One region of the Methylobacterium sp. AC433 genome, then DNA from elsewhere that is predicted to be linked to it. Evidence: riboswitches for the same ligand, from Rfam matches in the RefSeq annotation. Region 1 holds a riboswitch; the other holds the start of a gene.

Region 1 (7,081 bases):
CGCCGGGAAGGCGGCCGCGTGGGCGCCGGCCATGCCGAACAGGTCGGAATCGGTGAAGGACAGGAAGACGATGTCTCCCGGCGCCTGGCCGAGATCGACCGCGGCTTCGCCCTCGTCGAGGGAGACCGTATCGATGCGGATCAGGTGCATGGCGGCCGACCCGGCGTCATGCACCTGTTCGTGCACCTGTTCGTGGCCCCGTTCATGGCCGCTCCTGCCTCAGGGGCCTCCGGAGCCCGCCGCGACGGCGGCGGCGCAGGCGCCAGAGGCCGCGCAGGATGAGTGTTCCGAGAGCGACGAGGGGGAGCCAGGGCAGGCTCACGATGGCGAAGCGCAGGGCGGCCCCCGCGCTCGCCCCGAGGGTGGCACCGGCCTGATCCCAGGCCTCCTGCACCGGCGCCAGGGGGCCGGAACGGGCCTGGTCCGCCCGGAAGGCGACGGCGACGGTTTCGGTGTCGACCCGCTGCTGGAGCCCGCGCTGCTGGGCCTCGCCCTCCTCGATCTGGGACTGGACCTGGGCCAGCTCCTGCGCGATCCGGATGAGGTCCTCGACGCGGGTATCGGGCTTGGCCGCCAGGGCGTCGAGGCGCTCGCGATAGGCGGTGCGCTGCGCGAGGCGCCGCTCGCCGTCCTCGATGGCGCGGGTCAGGTCGTCGGCCCGCGTCGCCTGGCGCCGCACGACGACGTCGCCCGGCTGCTCGCCCGGCAGGGGCGCCGTGAGAAAGGCGACGTACGCGTCCACCGCCGCGTGGGGAAGCCGGACCTGGATCTGCGCCTGGGGCCGGCCGGACGGGCGCGAGCCCTCCTCGAGTGACGCGGACACCAATACGCAGCCCGGTGCGGTCCCGGTCAGGCAGCGGTCCCGCGCCGCCGTGAAATGCGCGCCGACGCGATCCGCCGGCAGGCCGATGGTCAGGTCGTGCGCGTAGGCGAGTCTGGCGGCGTTCCGCTGGGCCTGGGCGACCGGGCTGACCGGGGCGGCGTTGCGGGCCGCGTCGGGGGCGGGCCGTTCCTTGGAATCCGTGCAGCCTCCGAGGCCGATCAGCGCCGCGAGGCCGAAGGCGGCCAGCGGCGGCCGCCGGCAGCCGGCCGCGCCACGCCGCAGGGCCGCGCGGCGGCTCATCCCGCCAGGGCCTCGGCGACGGCGCCCTGATCGAAGCCCTTCAGGCCGATCACCACGAGGCGGCCGTCGCGCGGCTCGGTGGATCTCCAGGGACGGTCGTAATGGTGGGCGATGCGGGCGCCCACGCCCTGGACCACGAGCCGCATCGGCTTGCCGGTCACCTCGGCGAAGCCCTTGATGCGCAGCACGCCCTCGGTCTCGGCGGCGCGGGCGACGCGGATCGCGAGGTCCTCGGCGGAGGCCGCGGCCGCCACCGGCAGCGCCACCGAGTCGAAGTCGTCGTGGTCGTGGTCCTCGCCCTCGCCGTGGTGGGAGGGGCGCGCGTCGAGGTCGTCCTCGGCCGCGGCCTCGATCCCCAGGATCACGCGCGGGTCGAGGCGGCCGTGCTCGGCCTCCACCATCTTCACCGCGCGGGGCAGGTGCCCGGCCACCTCGGCGCGGACCTTGGCGCGCCCGGCCTCGTCGAGGAGGTCGGTCTTGTTCATCACCACGAGGTCCGCACAGAGGAGCTGGTCCTCGAACACCTCCTCCAGGGGATTGTCGTGATCGACGCTGGCGTCGTCCGCGCGCTGGGCGGCCAGCGCCGCCGGATCGTCGGCGAAGAAGCCGGCGGCCACGGCGGGACCGTCGATGACCGCGACCACGCCGTCCACCGTCACGCGCGAGCGGATCGCCGGCCACTGGAAGGCCTGGACCAGGGGCTTCGGCAGGGCGAGGCCCGAGGTCTCGATGAGGATGTGCTCGGGCGGATCGGCCCGGTCGAGGAGCTTGTTCAGGGCCGGCACGAAGTCGTCCGCCACGGTGCAGCAGATGCAGCCGTTGGCGAGCTCGACGATATCCTCGTCCCCGCAGCCCTCAATGCCGCAGGCGGCCAGGAACGAGCCGTCGAAGCCGATATCGCCGAACTCGTTGACGATGATGGCGAGGCGCCGCCCGTTGGCGTTCTCCACGAGGTGGCGCACCAGGGTGGTCTTGCCGGCCCCGAGGAAGCCGGTGACGATGGTGCAGGGGATCTTGGCGACGAGGGTCATTCGGCGGCGTCCGGATGGGGGGGCGCCGCGACGGGCGGCGAGGGAGCGGGGAACGGCGGGATGCGGGCGACGACGCCCTTGCGGAATTCCTGGGGCCTCGCCTTCCACGGCACGATGCCGTCCGGCGTCTCGGCATAGAGGGCGAGGCCGTCCAGGATGGTGGCGGCGGATTCCACCGGGTCGAGGTCGCCGTAGACGTAGGTCCAGCGCCCCTGCGACGCCACCGCCACCGTGCAGGGCCGCTTGCAGACCGAGAGGCATTCGACGCTCTCGACCGCGATGCCGGGGTGGCCGCCGGCGCTCACGGCCTCCTGGAGGGCGGCGAGCAGCCGCGCGCCGGCGCGCGGCTCCGACGCGTCGCCCGCCGCCCGGCAGGTGGCGCAGACGTAGAGGGTGACGGGCGCGGCGGTCTCGGGCTCAGGCATGAACGGCCCGGCTCCGGCCGAACAGGCCCCAGGCCCAGCCATAGGCCAGCCCGATCACCGCCCAGAACACGAAGGCGATGCCCAGCGAGCGCGCGGCGAACTGCGCCGCGTAGGAGGCCGGCAGGTTCGAGGCGGCGTGGCTCGCCTCCGGCGCGCCCGCGAGATGCGGCGCGACGAGGAGGACGATGCCGCCCGCGATGGTGATCGGCGCCCGCCGGATCGCGATGAGATACAGCCCCATGGCGGTGGCCGCGGCGGTCATCACCCACCAGAACTGGCGGTCGGCCAGGGGCGCGGCCTCCATGCCGGGCAGTTCCGGCGCGAGGCCGAGGGCGGGGGCCAGCGCCACCGCGAGGAAGCCCCCGATGGCGAAGCGCAGGCCCGTCTCGGGGTTGGGCTCGCGGTTGCAGGCCAGCAGGACGGCGCCGAGCAGGAGCGCGTAGCCGACGCCGCCCACCAGGGTGGCGAGCGCCGTGAAGGCCATGCGGGGCAGGCCGGGGCCGGGCTGCCAGTCGGGCGCGACCTCGCCGCCCGCCACCGAAGGATCCTTGGTGCCGTGATCGTGCCCACCGTGCACCCGCACGATCAGCGCGGCGGACGACAGCAGGGCCGGTTCAGCGGTGGAGGCCTGCGTCTCGTAGCGCTCGGCCGCGATGATGAGCGGCGAGGTGAGCGCGAGCTGCAGGACCGTCGCGACGACAGCCGCGAGGAAGCCGGCGACCAGGGCCGCCGACACGAGCCGGATGATCATGGGGGTGTCTGCCTTAAGCGGATGCGCTCAGTGGCAGGGGAAGTTCTGGCTGTGCCGGAAGTCGTGGGCCGCGTTGTGCAGCGCCATCGCGGGGGCGAAGCCCGCCATGAACACGAGGCCGAGGCCGAGGAAGGCGGCCACGAGCACGGCGCCGAGGCGCTCGTTGGTGCGGGTGCCGGTCAGGACGAGGGTGTTGGTCGACATCGCGTTCATCTCCTGGCCGCCCCGCCGGCGGCCGTCATCGAGCGGGTGGGACGATGGTCCCCTCTGGACGGCAGGTCTCCTGGCTCGCGGGTCGCTGGTCCTGCCGCCTTCCCGGATCGCTCCAGTGGCCGATGGCAGTCCCGTCTCCGCTCACAGTTGCGGGGGCAGCCGCGGTTTCAGGGTCGCCCCCTCACCGCATTCCCTTTTCACCCCGTTCCCGGGGCACCGTCCGATCCACGCTTCTACGCGGTTGCCGATCCGCTGACAACGCGACCCCGGCGGGTTTCCCGCCTTTGACCTCGAGCCCCGATTTCGGGCACAGCATTCCGCATGCCCCACCCCACGCCCCGAATGACCCTCGTGCTCGGCGGCGCGCGCTCGGGCAAGAGCGCCCACGCCGAGGCGCTGATCGAGGCGTCCCCTCGACCCTGGCTCTACCTCGCCACCGCCCGGGCCTGGGACGACGAGATGCGCGAGCGCATCGCGCTCCACCGCGCCCGCCGCCCGGACGGCTGGATCACGCAGGACGTGCCCCTCGCCTTGGCCGAGGCGGTCGCCGCCGCGACCGGGCCGGTGCTCGTCGATTGCCTGACCCTCTGGCTCACCAACCTGATCCTGTCCGAGGCCGACCTGGAGGCCGCCACCGCCGCGCTGCTCGCGGCCTGCGCGGCGGCTCCCGGCCCGGTGGTCCTGGTCGGCAGCGAGGTCGGCCTCGGGATCGTGCCGGACAACGCGCTCGCCCGCCGTTTTCGCGACGCCGCCGGGCGCCTGCACCAGCGCCTCGCGGCGCAGGCGGACCGCGTGGTGCTCACGGTGGCGGGCCTTCCCCTGATCGTGAAACCCCAACCCGGAGCCACCCCATGACGGACGCCGAACGCCATCGCGAGAAGATGGAGAAGCGCAAGGCCGTGCAGGACGCCGAGGTCGCGGAGAAGACGATCGAGAAGGGTCTCCTCATCGTCAATACCGGCCCGGGCAAGGGCAAGACCACGGCGGCTCTCGGGTTGATGCTGCGGGCGCTCGGCCACGGCTGGCGGGTCGGCGTGGTGCAGTTCATCAAGGGGGCCTGGGACACGGGCGAGAAGCACGCGCTGAAGGCCTTCGGCGATCGGATCGACTGGCACACCCTCGGCGAGGGCTTCACCTGGGAGACCCAGGACAAGGCCCGCGACATCGCCGCTGCCGAGCATGCCTGGGCCAAGGCCCTCGACCTGATGGCCGACCCGACGATCCGCCTCGTGGTGCTGGACGAGCTCAACATCGCGCTGCGCTACGACTACCTGGACCTCGACGCCGTGGTGGCAGTTTTCCGGGCGCGCCGGCCGGACCTCCACGTCATCGTCACGGGGCGCAACGCCAAGCCGGCCCTGATCGAGGCCGCCGACCTCGTCACCGAGATGGGCAGCGTGAAGCACCACTTCGCCGCCGGGGTGAAGGCGCAGGAGGGGATCGAGTTCTGATGCGGGTGGCCATGGTTGCGGTCGCGCTGTCCACGCTGACGGGACCCCACGGGCTCCGCGCCGATCCCGCGCCGGCCTGGCCCGCCACCTATCTCGGCCGCGTCGAGGCCCTGGCGGTGATGGAAGGGCTGAACGCCCGGCTGCTCGCCAGCCGCTCCGCCACCGCGACCCTCGAAGGGTGGTGCGCCGAGCATGGGATGGCCGCCACGCCCCGGCTCGCGGCGAACCTGCAGCGCGGGGTGGACAAGCCGGCCTCGGACGAGACCCGGCAGCGCCTGAATGCCGGCTCGGACACGGTCCTCCGCTACCGTCAGGTGAGGCTCGCCTGCGGCGATCACGTCCTGTCGGAGGCGGACAACTGGTACGTGCCGGAACGCCTGACGCCGGAGATGAACCGCCTTCTCGAGACGACCGACACGCCGTTCGGCCGGGCGGTCCAGGCCCTCGGCACGACGCGGCAGACCGTCGGTGCGGAGTTCCTGTGGCAGCCCCTGCCGCTAGGGTGGGAGCAGGCGCCGCCCCCGGCGGCGACCTGCGGCGCCCTCGCGATCCCCGACCACCTGTTCCGGCACCGGGCCGTGCTGTTCACGGCGGAGCGGGTGCCGTTCGCGGAGGTCGTCGAGACCTACGGCGCCGCCGTCCTGGCCTTCCATCGCGCCGCGCGGCCGGCCGATCCGGCCTGCGCCGCGCCCCCGTCGGAGCGGCCTCGGCCATGACCCGCGCCATCATGATCCAGGGCACCGGCTCGGATGTCGGCAAGTCGCTGATCGTGGCCGGTCTGTGCCGGGTCTTCGCGCGGCGCGGGCTCGCCGTGCGGCCCTTCAAGCCGCAGAACATGTCGAACAACGCCGCCGTCACCGCCGATGGCGGCGAGATCGGGCGGGCGCAGGCGCTGCAGGCGCGGGCGGCCGGGGTGGCGCTCTCGGTGCACATGAACCCGGTGCTGCTCAAGCCCCAGAGCGAGACCGGCAGCCAGGTCGTGGTCCAGGGCCGCATGGTCGGCACCGCCAGGGCGCGCGACTACCAGGCCTGGAAGCCGCGCCTCCTCGCCTCCGTGCTGGAGAGCTTTTCGTACCTGAAGGCCGAGGCCGACCTCGTGGTGGTGGAGGGCGCCGGTTCGGCCTCGGAGGTCAACCTGCGGGCCGGCGACATCGCCAACATGGGCTTTGCCCGCGCCACCGGCACGCCGGTGATCCTGCTCGGCGACATCGACCGGGGCGGCGTCATCGCCAGCCTCGTCGGCACGAAGGCGGTGATCGACCCCGCGGATGCCGCGATGATCCGGGGCTTCCTCGTCAACCGCTTCCGCGGTGATCCGAGCCTCTTCGCCGACGGCATGGCCACCATCGCGCAGGCGACCGGATGGCCGAGCTTCGGGCTGATCCCGCATTTTCCCGATGCGGCCCGCCTGCCGGCCGAGGATATGCTCGGGCTTGCCGGATCGGAACCGGGCAACGCACGCCGCAAGGTCGTGGCCGTGCCGGTGCTGCCGCGCATCGCCAATTTCGACGACCTCGACCCGCTCCGGGCCGAGCCCGACGTGGCGGTGGTGCTCGTGCGCCCGGGCGAGCCGATCCCGGTGGCCGACCTCGTGCTGCTGCCGGGCTCGAAGACCACCATCGACGACCTCGAAGCCCTCCGCGCCGAGGGCTGGGACATCGACATCCGCGCCCATGTCCGGCGCGGCGGGCGGGTGCTCGGGCTCTGCGGCGGCTACCAGATGCTCGGCCGGCGCATCGACGACCCGCACGGCATCGAGGGCGCGCCCCGCTCGGTGCCGGGCCTCGGGCTCCTCGACATCGAGACCGTGATGACGCCGGAGAAGCACCTCGCGGCCGTCACCGGCACCAGCCTACCGGACGGCGTGCCGTTCGCGGGCTACGAGATGCATGTGGGCGACACCACCGGGCCGGATACGGCGCGCCCGGCGATCCGGCTCGCGGACGGGCGCTCCGACGGCGCGGTCTCGGCCGACGGCCGCGTGACCGGCACCTACGTGCACGGCCTGTTCGCCGACGACCGCCAGCGCGGCGCCTGGCTCGCCCGCCTCGGGGCGGCCCCCAGCGGTCTCGCCTACGAGGCCGGCA
Region 2 (7,081 bases), on a different contig from region 1:
AAGGACGCTCCCCAGGCCCGCGCCTCGGCCTGATCCCGCCCCGCCCGACCTCACGCCTCGACGGACCATCCCGGATGATCGCCACGGCCATTCCACCCGCCGATGCCCCCGGGGCCGTCCCGCCGGCGGGGGACGCGGTGGGCTACCGGCTCGATGGGGTGTCGTTCGCGGTGCCCGGGCGCCAGCTCCTCGCCCCCCTCACCCTCGACCTGCCGAGCCGGGGCGTCGTCGGCCTCGTGGGGCATAACGGCTCCGGCAAATCGACCCTGATCAAGCTGCTGGGCCGCCAGCAGCGCCCCAGCGGGGGCCGCATCAGCTTCCGGGGCCGCGCCCTCGATGCCTGGGGCGACCGGGCCTTCGCGCGCGCCGTCGCCTACCTGCCGCAGGCGACGCCCCAGGCGCCGGGATTGCTGGTGCGCGAGCTCGTCGCCATGGGTCGCTATCCCTGGCACGGAGCCCTGGGGCGGGTCGGTGCCGCCGACCGCCGGATGGTCACCGAGGCGATGTCCCTCACCGACACGGAGGCCTTCGCCGAGCGTCTCGTCGACAGCCTCTCGGGGGGCGAGCGCCAGCGGGTCTGGCTCGCCATGCTGGTGGCGCAGGATGCCGGCTGCCTCCTCCTCGACGAGCCGATCTCGGCCCTCGACGTCGCGCATCAGGTCGACGTGATGGCCCTGGTCCGGCGGCTCGCCGACGCGCGCGGCGTCACGGTGCTGGTGGTCCTGCACGACATCAACTTGGCGGCGCGCTACTGCGACGAGATCCTCGCCCTCCACGGCGGGCGCCTCATTCGGCGCGGCTCTCCGGACGACCTCCTCACGCCGGAATCCCTCGAAGCCATCTACGGGATCCGCATGGGGATCTTCCGGCACCCGGACAGCGACGTGCCCATCAGCTTCACGCGGTGAAGCCCGCAATCGCCGGTGACGGCGGGACGGGCTCGAGGTCCCGGCGCGGAGACCGAAGCGCGTGCCTCCAGCGCGACGCCGGCTCCTCCCTGGCCTTGCGGCCGGAGCACATCCGCCCTGTGCGACCCTCCGACCTTGCCGAGCACCGCACGGCTCACGGGCGCCGGTACCGGATGCGGACGGTCAGCGCAGCGTCCACCCGTGGGCCTGGCGATCCGGATCCGTCGCAGGCTCCGGGAGCCCGTCCGATCCATCCCCTCGGCGGCGCTGCCCAGGGGGGCTCGGCTCATGGCCAAGGTGTTTCGCGCGTGGGCTCCGTATCGAGGCTGGATTCCGTCCGCCTTCGCACGTCTTCGTGCCCGGCCGATGTCCGGATCGCGAGACGCCGCGTGGATGTCGGGGCGCGTCCCGACGGTCCGCTTCGAGGCGAAGAAGTCGAGATGCGGACGCCGAGGAGCCCTGAGCCAATCGTCGTGAGCGCCGGCATGTCACCGTCGAAGCACATGCGATGGGAAAGCCTCGGAGTGCCATTGACGGCGAACCGCCTCTTCGGGCTCCTTGTCCTCGACGGTTCCTCCCCGGAGGATCAAAAGGGAACGCGGTGAGGGTTGCAAACCCGATGCCGCGGCTGCCCCCGCAACTGTGAGCGGCGAGCCCATCATCAACACGTCACTGGGTGCCTCGGCACCTGGGAAGACGATGAGAGGGCGGTGACCCGCGAGCCAGGAGACCTGCCGTCAGTCGTGGTCACACGCGAAACGCGCTGGGCGGGGTGCCCCGGCGGGTGCGGGAGCATGCGCGTCGCGCGTGCTTCGGCCTCGTTCGCGGTGACGTGCCACTGCCGAGGCCGTCCGTCTTGTCCCGTCGTCCATCGAATCCGTTTTGGCCCGCCCTGGTGTTGACCTGTGCGATCCCCTCCGTCGTCGCGGCCCAGGGGGCGCGCTCCGGCGAGACCGCCGTGGTGCTCGACGCGCTCTCGGTCGAGGGCACCTTCACCGCCACGCCGACCTATCGGGTGCCCGAGCTCTACAGCGGGACCAAGACGGTGACGCCGCGTCGCGACGTGCCGCAGCAGGTGGACGTGGTGCCCCGCGAAGTCCTGGTCGACACCGCCGCGACCCGGGTCGAGCGCGCCCTCGACTACGTGCCGGGGGTGGGCAAGCAGAACGATTTCGGCGCCCAGAACCTCGCCCTCTACTCGGTGCGGGGCTTCGCCACCCAGGACATCTTCCAGAATGGCTTCAACATCGCCCGCGGCTACAACGGCGCGCCGGACACCCAGAACGTCCAGTCCATCGAGGTCCTGAAGGGCCCGGCCGGTGCCCTCTACGGCCGCAGCGACCCGGGCGGCACGGTCAACATCCTGACCAAGCAGCCCGTGGCCCGGCCCTTCGTGGAGATGGGCACGCTGTTCGGCAGCTTCGGCACCGCCCGCACGACGGTGGATGCCGGCGGCGCACTGAGCGAGGACGGCAGCGTTCTCTATCGCTTCAACGGCGTGCTCGCCCGCCAGGACAGCTTTCGCGACTTCGTCGACGGCGACCGCGTGCTGGTCGCGCCCGTGGTGAGCTGGCAGGTGACGCCCGACACCAAGATCACCGTCGAAGCCCAGTACCTGCGCAACCGCCAGACCTTCGACCGCGGCACGGTCTCGGTGAACAATCGCCTCGGTCTCGTGCCACGCTCCCGCTTCTTCGGTGAGCCGGGCGACGATTCCGTGTCGGAGAGCGCTCTGCTGCAGGTCCGGCTGGAGCACGCCTTCAACACCGACTGGCAGCTGCGGGTCGCCGGCCACTTCAACACCGGCAGCCTCACGGGCCCGCAGACTGGTGCGACCGGCATCCTCGACGATGGCCGCACGCTCCTGCGCGAGTTCCGCCGGCACGACTTCACCTGGGGTGTCGCCATCGGCCAGGCCGAACTCGTCGGCCGCTTCGAGACCGGGCCCTTCGCCCACACCCTGCTGCTCGGCCTGGAGCACGAGCGCTACAACAGCACCGAGAACCTGCAGCGCTCGACCCCGCGCCTCGACCCCTTCGCCCTCGACCTGTTCGATCCCGTCTACGGACAGGCCAAGCCCCCCTTCACGCGTCGCTACAGCGCCAGCGAGAACGTCGGCAACACGGCCGTCTATCTCCAGGACCAGGTCGCCCTGAGCCCGGAATGGAAGCTGCTGCTGGGCAACCGGACCGACTTCTACAACCAGACCTTCCGGGACAAGGTCGCGGACGAGCGGACCGAGCAGGACCGCACCGGCTTCTCGCCGCGGGCCGGCCTGGTCTACCAGCCGCTGTCGTTCCTTTCCCTCTACGGCAACGTCGCCGCCTCGTTCCGCCCCAACACCGGCTTCGACAGCGCTTCCCGGCCCTTCGCGCCCGAGACCGGGTTCGCCTACGAGGTCGGGGCCAAGCTCGACCTCTTCGACGGCCTGAGCGTCACGGCGGCCGCCTTCCACATCGAGAAGCAGAACGTGCTGACCACCGACCCGGCGGACTTCTTCTTCCAGATCGCCGCCGGCGCCGTGCGCAGCCGGGGCTTCGACGTCAGCCTCGTCGGGCAGGTCACGCCGGAGTTCCGGGTGATCGGCGGCTACGCCTTCATCGATGCGGCGGTCACCCGCGACGCGGTCCTGCGGGTGGGCTCGCCGCTCCTCGACATCCCGCGCCACAGCGGCTCCCTGCTCGGCATCTACGAGGTTCAGGCCGGCGACTGGAAGGGCTTCGGCATCGGCGGCGGGTTCCGGGCCGTCGGCTCGCGCCTCGGCGACAGCGGCAACGAGCGCTTCCGCCTGCCGGGCTACGTCCTGACGGACGCGCTGGCCTACTACCGCTACGGGAACCTGCGCTTCGGGATCAACGTCGACAACATCTTCGACGAGACCTATTACGAGCGCTCCTACAACAGCTTCTGGGTCGGCGTCGGCGAACCGCGTCGGGTCACCGTCAGCATCACGGCACGGTTCTGATGGCCGAGCGCGCTCCGACGACCCGCCCGCTCTCGGGGGACCGCATCGTCTCGATCGATGCCCTGCGCGGCCTCGTCATGCTGCTCATGCTCGTCGACCACGTGCGGGAGTTCGTCTACCTGCATGCCCAGGTCCGCGATCCCATGGACCTCGCCGTGACCCCGCCCGATCTCGCGCTGACGCGGCTGACCTCGCATCTCTGCGCCCCGGTCTTCATCCTGCTCACCGGCCTCTCGGCCAGCCTCTACGCCCGGAAGCACGGCAACCGGCGTGCGGCCAGCGCCTTCCTGCTCAAGCGCGGCCTCCTGCTGATCCTCCTCGAGGTGACGCTGGTCAGCCTCGCCTGGACCCGAAGCCTGACGCCGCCGATCCTCTACCTTCAGGTGATCTGGGCCATCGGCCTCAGCATGGTGGCGCTGGCCGCCCTGCTCTGGCTGCCCCGCTTGGTCCTGATCCTCTTCGCCCTCGCGGTGATGCTCGGCCACAACCTGCTCGATGGGCTCGTGCTCCAATCCGGCGACACCGGCTACGTGCTCTGGTCGATCCTGCACCAGCGCGGCTTCATCGGATCGCCCTGGGGCGTGGCGCGCACCTCCTATCCCGTCCTGCCCTGGTTCGGCGTGATCGCGGCGGGCTACGCCCTCGCGCCGCTCTTCGCCGGACCGGTCGGGCCGGCCACCCGCCGCGCGGGGCTCCTGGCGCTCGGCGGGGCGGCGCTCGCCGCTTTCCTCATCCTACGAGGTCTCAACGGTTACGGCGAACCGGTGCCGTGGCAGACGGGGGCGACGCCTCTCCTGACGGCCCTCTCCTTCCTGAACCTGACCAAGTACCCGCCCTCGGCCGACTTCCTGCTGCTGACCTTGGGCCTCGGCCTTGGGCTCCTCGCCCTGTTCGAGGCCGTGCCGGCGCGAAGCCTCGGAGTTCTGCACATCTTCGGGGGGGCGCCGCTGTTCTTCTACCTCGCGCATCTCTGGCTGCTGCGCCTGCTCCATGACGGCGCCCTCGCGCTCGGCCTCGCCGGACCCTCCGGTCGGCTCGAGGCCGGGGCACCGGTGCAGATCTGGCTGATCGCCGCCGCCCTCGTCCCGCCGCTCTGGCTCGCCTGCCGCTGGATGGTCGGCCTGAAGCGCCGCGGCGCCTGGTCGGGCCTGAGCTACCTGTAGTCCAGGATCGAACGTCCGCTTCGCGGGACTCGGAGAGGCCTGCCTGAGGCCGACCCGGGACGGGAGCGGAGCTAAGGTCTTCGGATGGAATGCAGCCTGCTCGCTTCCGGATCGATGCGAGATCCGGGCGGACGCCGGCTGTCCCGGTGACCCGGCGGCGTCGGGTGTCACGCTTCCCACGCGCCGTCACCGTTCGGCTCGACTCGGCAAGCTCCGGCTCGACTCGGCAAGCCAGGATCTCGGCACGCCAGGATCTCGGCACGCCCCTTCGTCCTGCCGAGGGCATCCTCCAACATTCGAACGTCGCCGCTCTTCCGCCTTACCGTGCAGCTTTCCCGCGATCCGGAGCGGCAGGCACGCGCGATCAGGACGTCCGCTCCTTGAGCGAGGTCGCGCAGAGGCTGGCCTGCGCCGGCCTGCCGGGCGGGATCGCGCCGGTCGGTGCCGAAGGATTCGGTCCTGATCTGACCAGCCGGAGCACCGAGGTCGGGAACGGCGGCGCTGATGAGAGGCCGACGACGCCGCAACGGCCGGGTCGTGCAGCAGTGGCGGGACGACGCTGGACGCTCGCAACGGCGCGCTGTAGGCGTCCGCCCGGGCTGCAGGATTGCTGCGCGGGACGAGGTTGGCCACTTGGACGGGCTTGGCAGGATGGGACCGCCGACACTCTACCTCGACGTGGACGGCGTCGTGACGACGGTCGGCTATCAACGGCAGGCCGGCAAGGACACGCTCAATCCGGCCCAGGTCGCCCTCGTCGCGGCCCTCGTGCGGGAGTTCGACGCCAGGGTGGTCGTCTCGTCGACCTGGCGCGTCGACGATTGCCGTCCGACGCTGGTCGAAGCCGGCCTGCCAGAGAACTGCTTTCACCCGGATTGGAGGACGGCCATCCTGCCGACGAGCCGGGATGCCGAGACGGGGGGGATGCTTCCCGCGGAGCAGGCTGGGCGGGGCGACGAGATCACCGAGCACGCGACGCGCAACCGCATCACCCACTACCTCGTCCTCGACGACGTCGAGGTCGGCCCCGCCCATGCGGGTCGCCACGTCCGGCCGATGGCGGAGGCCGGGCTGCGCGAGGCGGATGTCGCTCTGGCCCGGAGCCGGCTGGCGAGGATGTAGGACCCGCGACAGGCGACACGCCGGGCCGGCTCATTTCTGCGTTGTGCCCGTTTACGCTCCCTTAGGGATTGAACTTTCGAGAGCCGCAGGTCATTCCATGACAGTGGAGTGACACACGCGTCACGCTACCCCCGACATCGACAGGGTCACCTCGACCTTCGACGGACATGCCCGTCCGGTTTCGCCTCGGCGCTGCGTCCTCGCGGCGGCCGGGAGCGCGTCGTGCCGGGTCACCGATCGGCAGGAAGGAGGGGCTGTGATGCTCGGATTCTGGACTCGGGAAAAGACGTCCGGTCGCTCGCTCGCCGCCCTGGGCATCGTCGAACGGTCGGCGACGAACGCCTATGCCGCGCTCCTCGCCACGGGCTGGGCCGAGATCGGTTTCGGCTATCACGGTACCGTCCATGCGCATCCGGACCATCCGCACGTCGTCGTGCGTTTCGCCCGCAAGGCCGACGGGTTCGGCGACTATGCGGCCCTGCTGCGCAAGGGGTTCGCAGGTTCGAATGGACCGCACGCGCCGCGCATCCACGACATGCATGTCAGCCGCTGCGGCGCCCTGTTGACCGTCGGATCGCGGCTGAGCGATCCCGTTCGGGATGCTTGGTGGCTGGCCTATGCCCACGCCGTCCTTGCGGACCACCCGGGCGTCGAGATGGACCAAGGGGTCCGCGACCGGTTCAAGGCGGCGTGGCCGGTGCACGAGCCCAGGGTCGACCATCCGAGTTTCGACGGCATCCGCGAGGCGTTCCGGGCGGCGTGGCCCGACTACGAGGCCTATGTCGCGGCCTTACGGGCCGTGTCGCCGCAGGGCCTCGACCCGAACGTCGGCAATGTGCTGGTCGGTGTCGACGGAAGTCCCGTGGTCAACGATCCGCTCTGCGACGATGGCTTCGGCCTGTGGCGCTCGCCATTCGCCCGTG

What was found. A riboswitch is a leader RNA that binds a small molecule or an ion and turns the genes downstream of it on or off. The one in region 1 is predicted to bind cobalamin.
Region 2: linked by a shared signal. The riboswitch ahead of AC0IWM_RS13110 (TonB-dependent siderophore receptor) and the one ahead of AC0IWM_RS04170 (CbtB domain-containing protein) in region 1 are both predicted to bind cobalamin.

The regions. Positions count from the first base shown of each region.
Region 1 covers NZ_CEEDBN010000002.1:133,171-140,251, forward strand. The annotation lists gene cobN (cobaltochelatase subunit CobN) at 1-150, opposite strand, end outside; gene AC0IWM_RS04150 (DUF4349 domain-containing protein) at 203-1,123, opposite strand; gene cobW (cobalamin biosynthesis protein CobW) at 1,120-2,154, opposite strand; gene AC0IWM_RS04160 (DUF1636 family protein) at 2,151-2,579, opposite strand; gene AC0IWM_RS04165 (CbtA family protein) at 2,572-3,330, opposite strand; gene AC0IWM_RS04170 (CbtB domain-containing protein) at 3,358-3,534, opposite strand; cobalamin riboswitch at 3,587-3,779, opposite strand; gene cobU (bifunctional adenosylcobinamide kinase/adenosylcobinamide-phosphate guanylyltransferase) at 3,865-4,398, shown strand; gene cobO (cob(I)yrinic acid a,c-diamide adenosyltransferase) at 4,395-4,994, shown strand; gene AC0IWM_RS04185 (hypothetical protein) at 4,994-5,710, shown strand; gene AC0IWM_RS04190 (cobyric acid synthase) at 5,707-7,081, shown strand, end outside.
Region 2 covers NZ_CEEDBN010000007.1:229,005-236,085, reverse strand. The annotation lists gene AC0IWM_RS13120 (lysine N(6)-hydroxylase/L-ornithine N(5)-oxygenase family protein) at 1-33, shown strand, start outside; gene AC0IWM_RS13115 (ATP-binding cassette domain-containing protein) at 75-908, shown strand; cobalamin riboswitch at 1,460-1,661, shown strand; gene AC0IWM_RS13110 (TonB-dependent siderophore receptor) at 1,804-3,873, shown strand; gene AC0IWM_RS13105 (acetyltransferase domain-containing protein) at 3,873-5,036, shown strand; gene AC0IWM_RS13100 (HAD domain-containing protein) at 5,688-6,158, shown strand; gene AC0IWM_RS13095 (hypothetical protein) at 6,418-7,081, shown strand, end outside.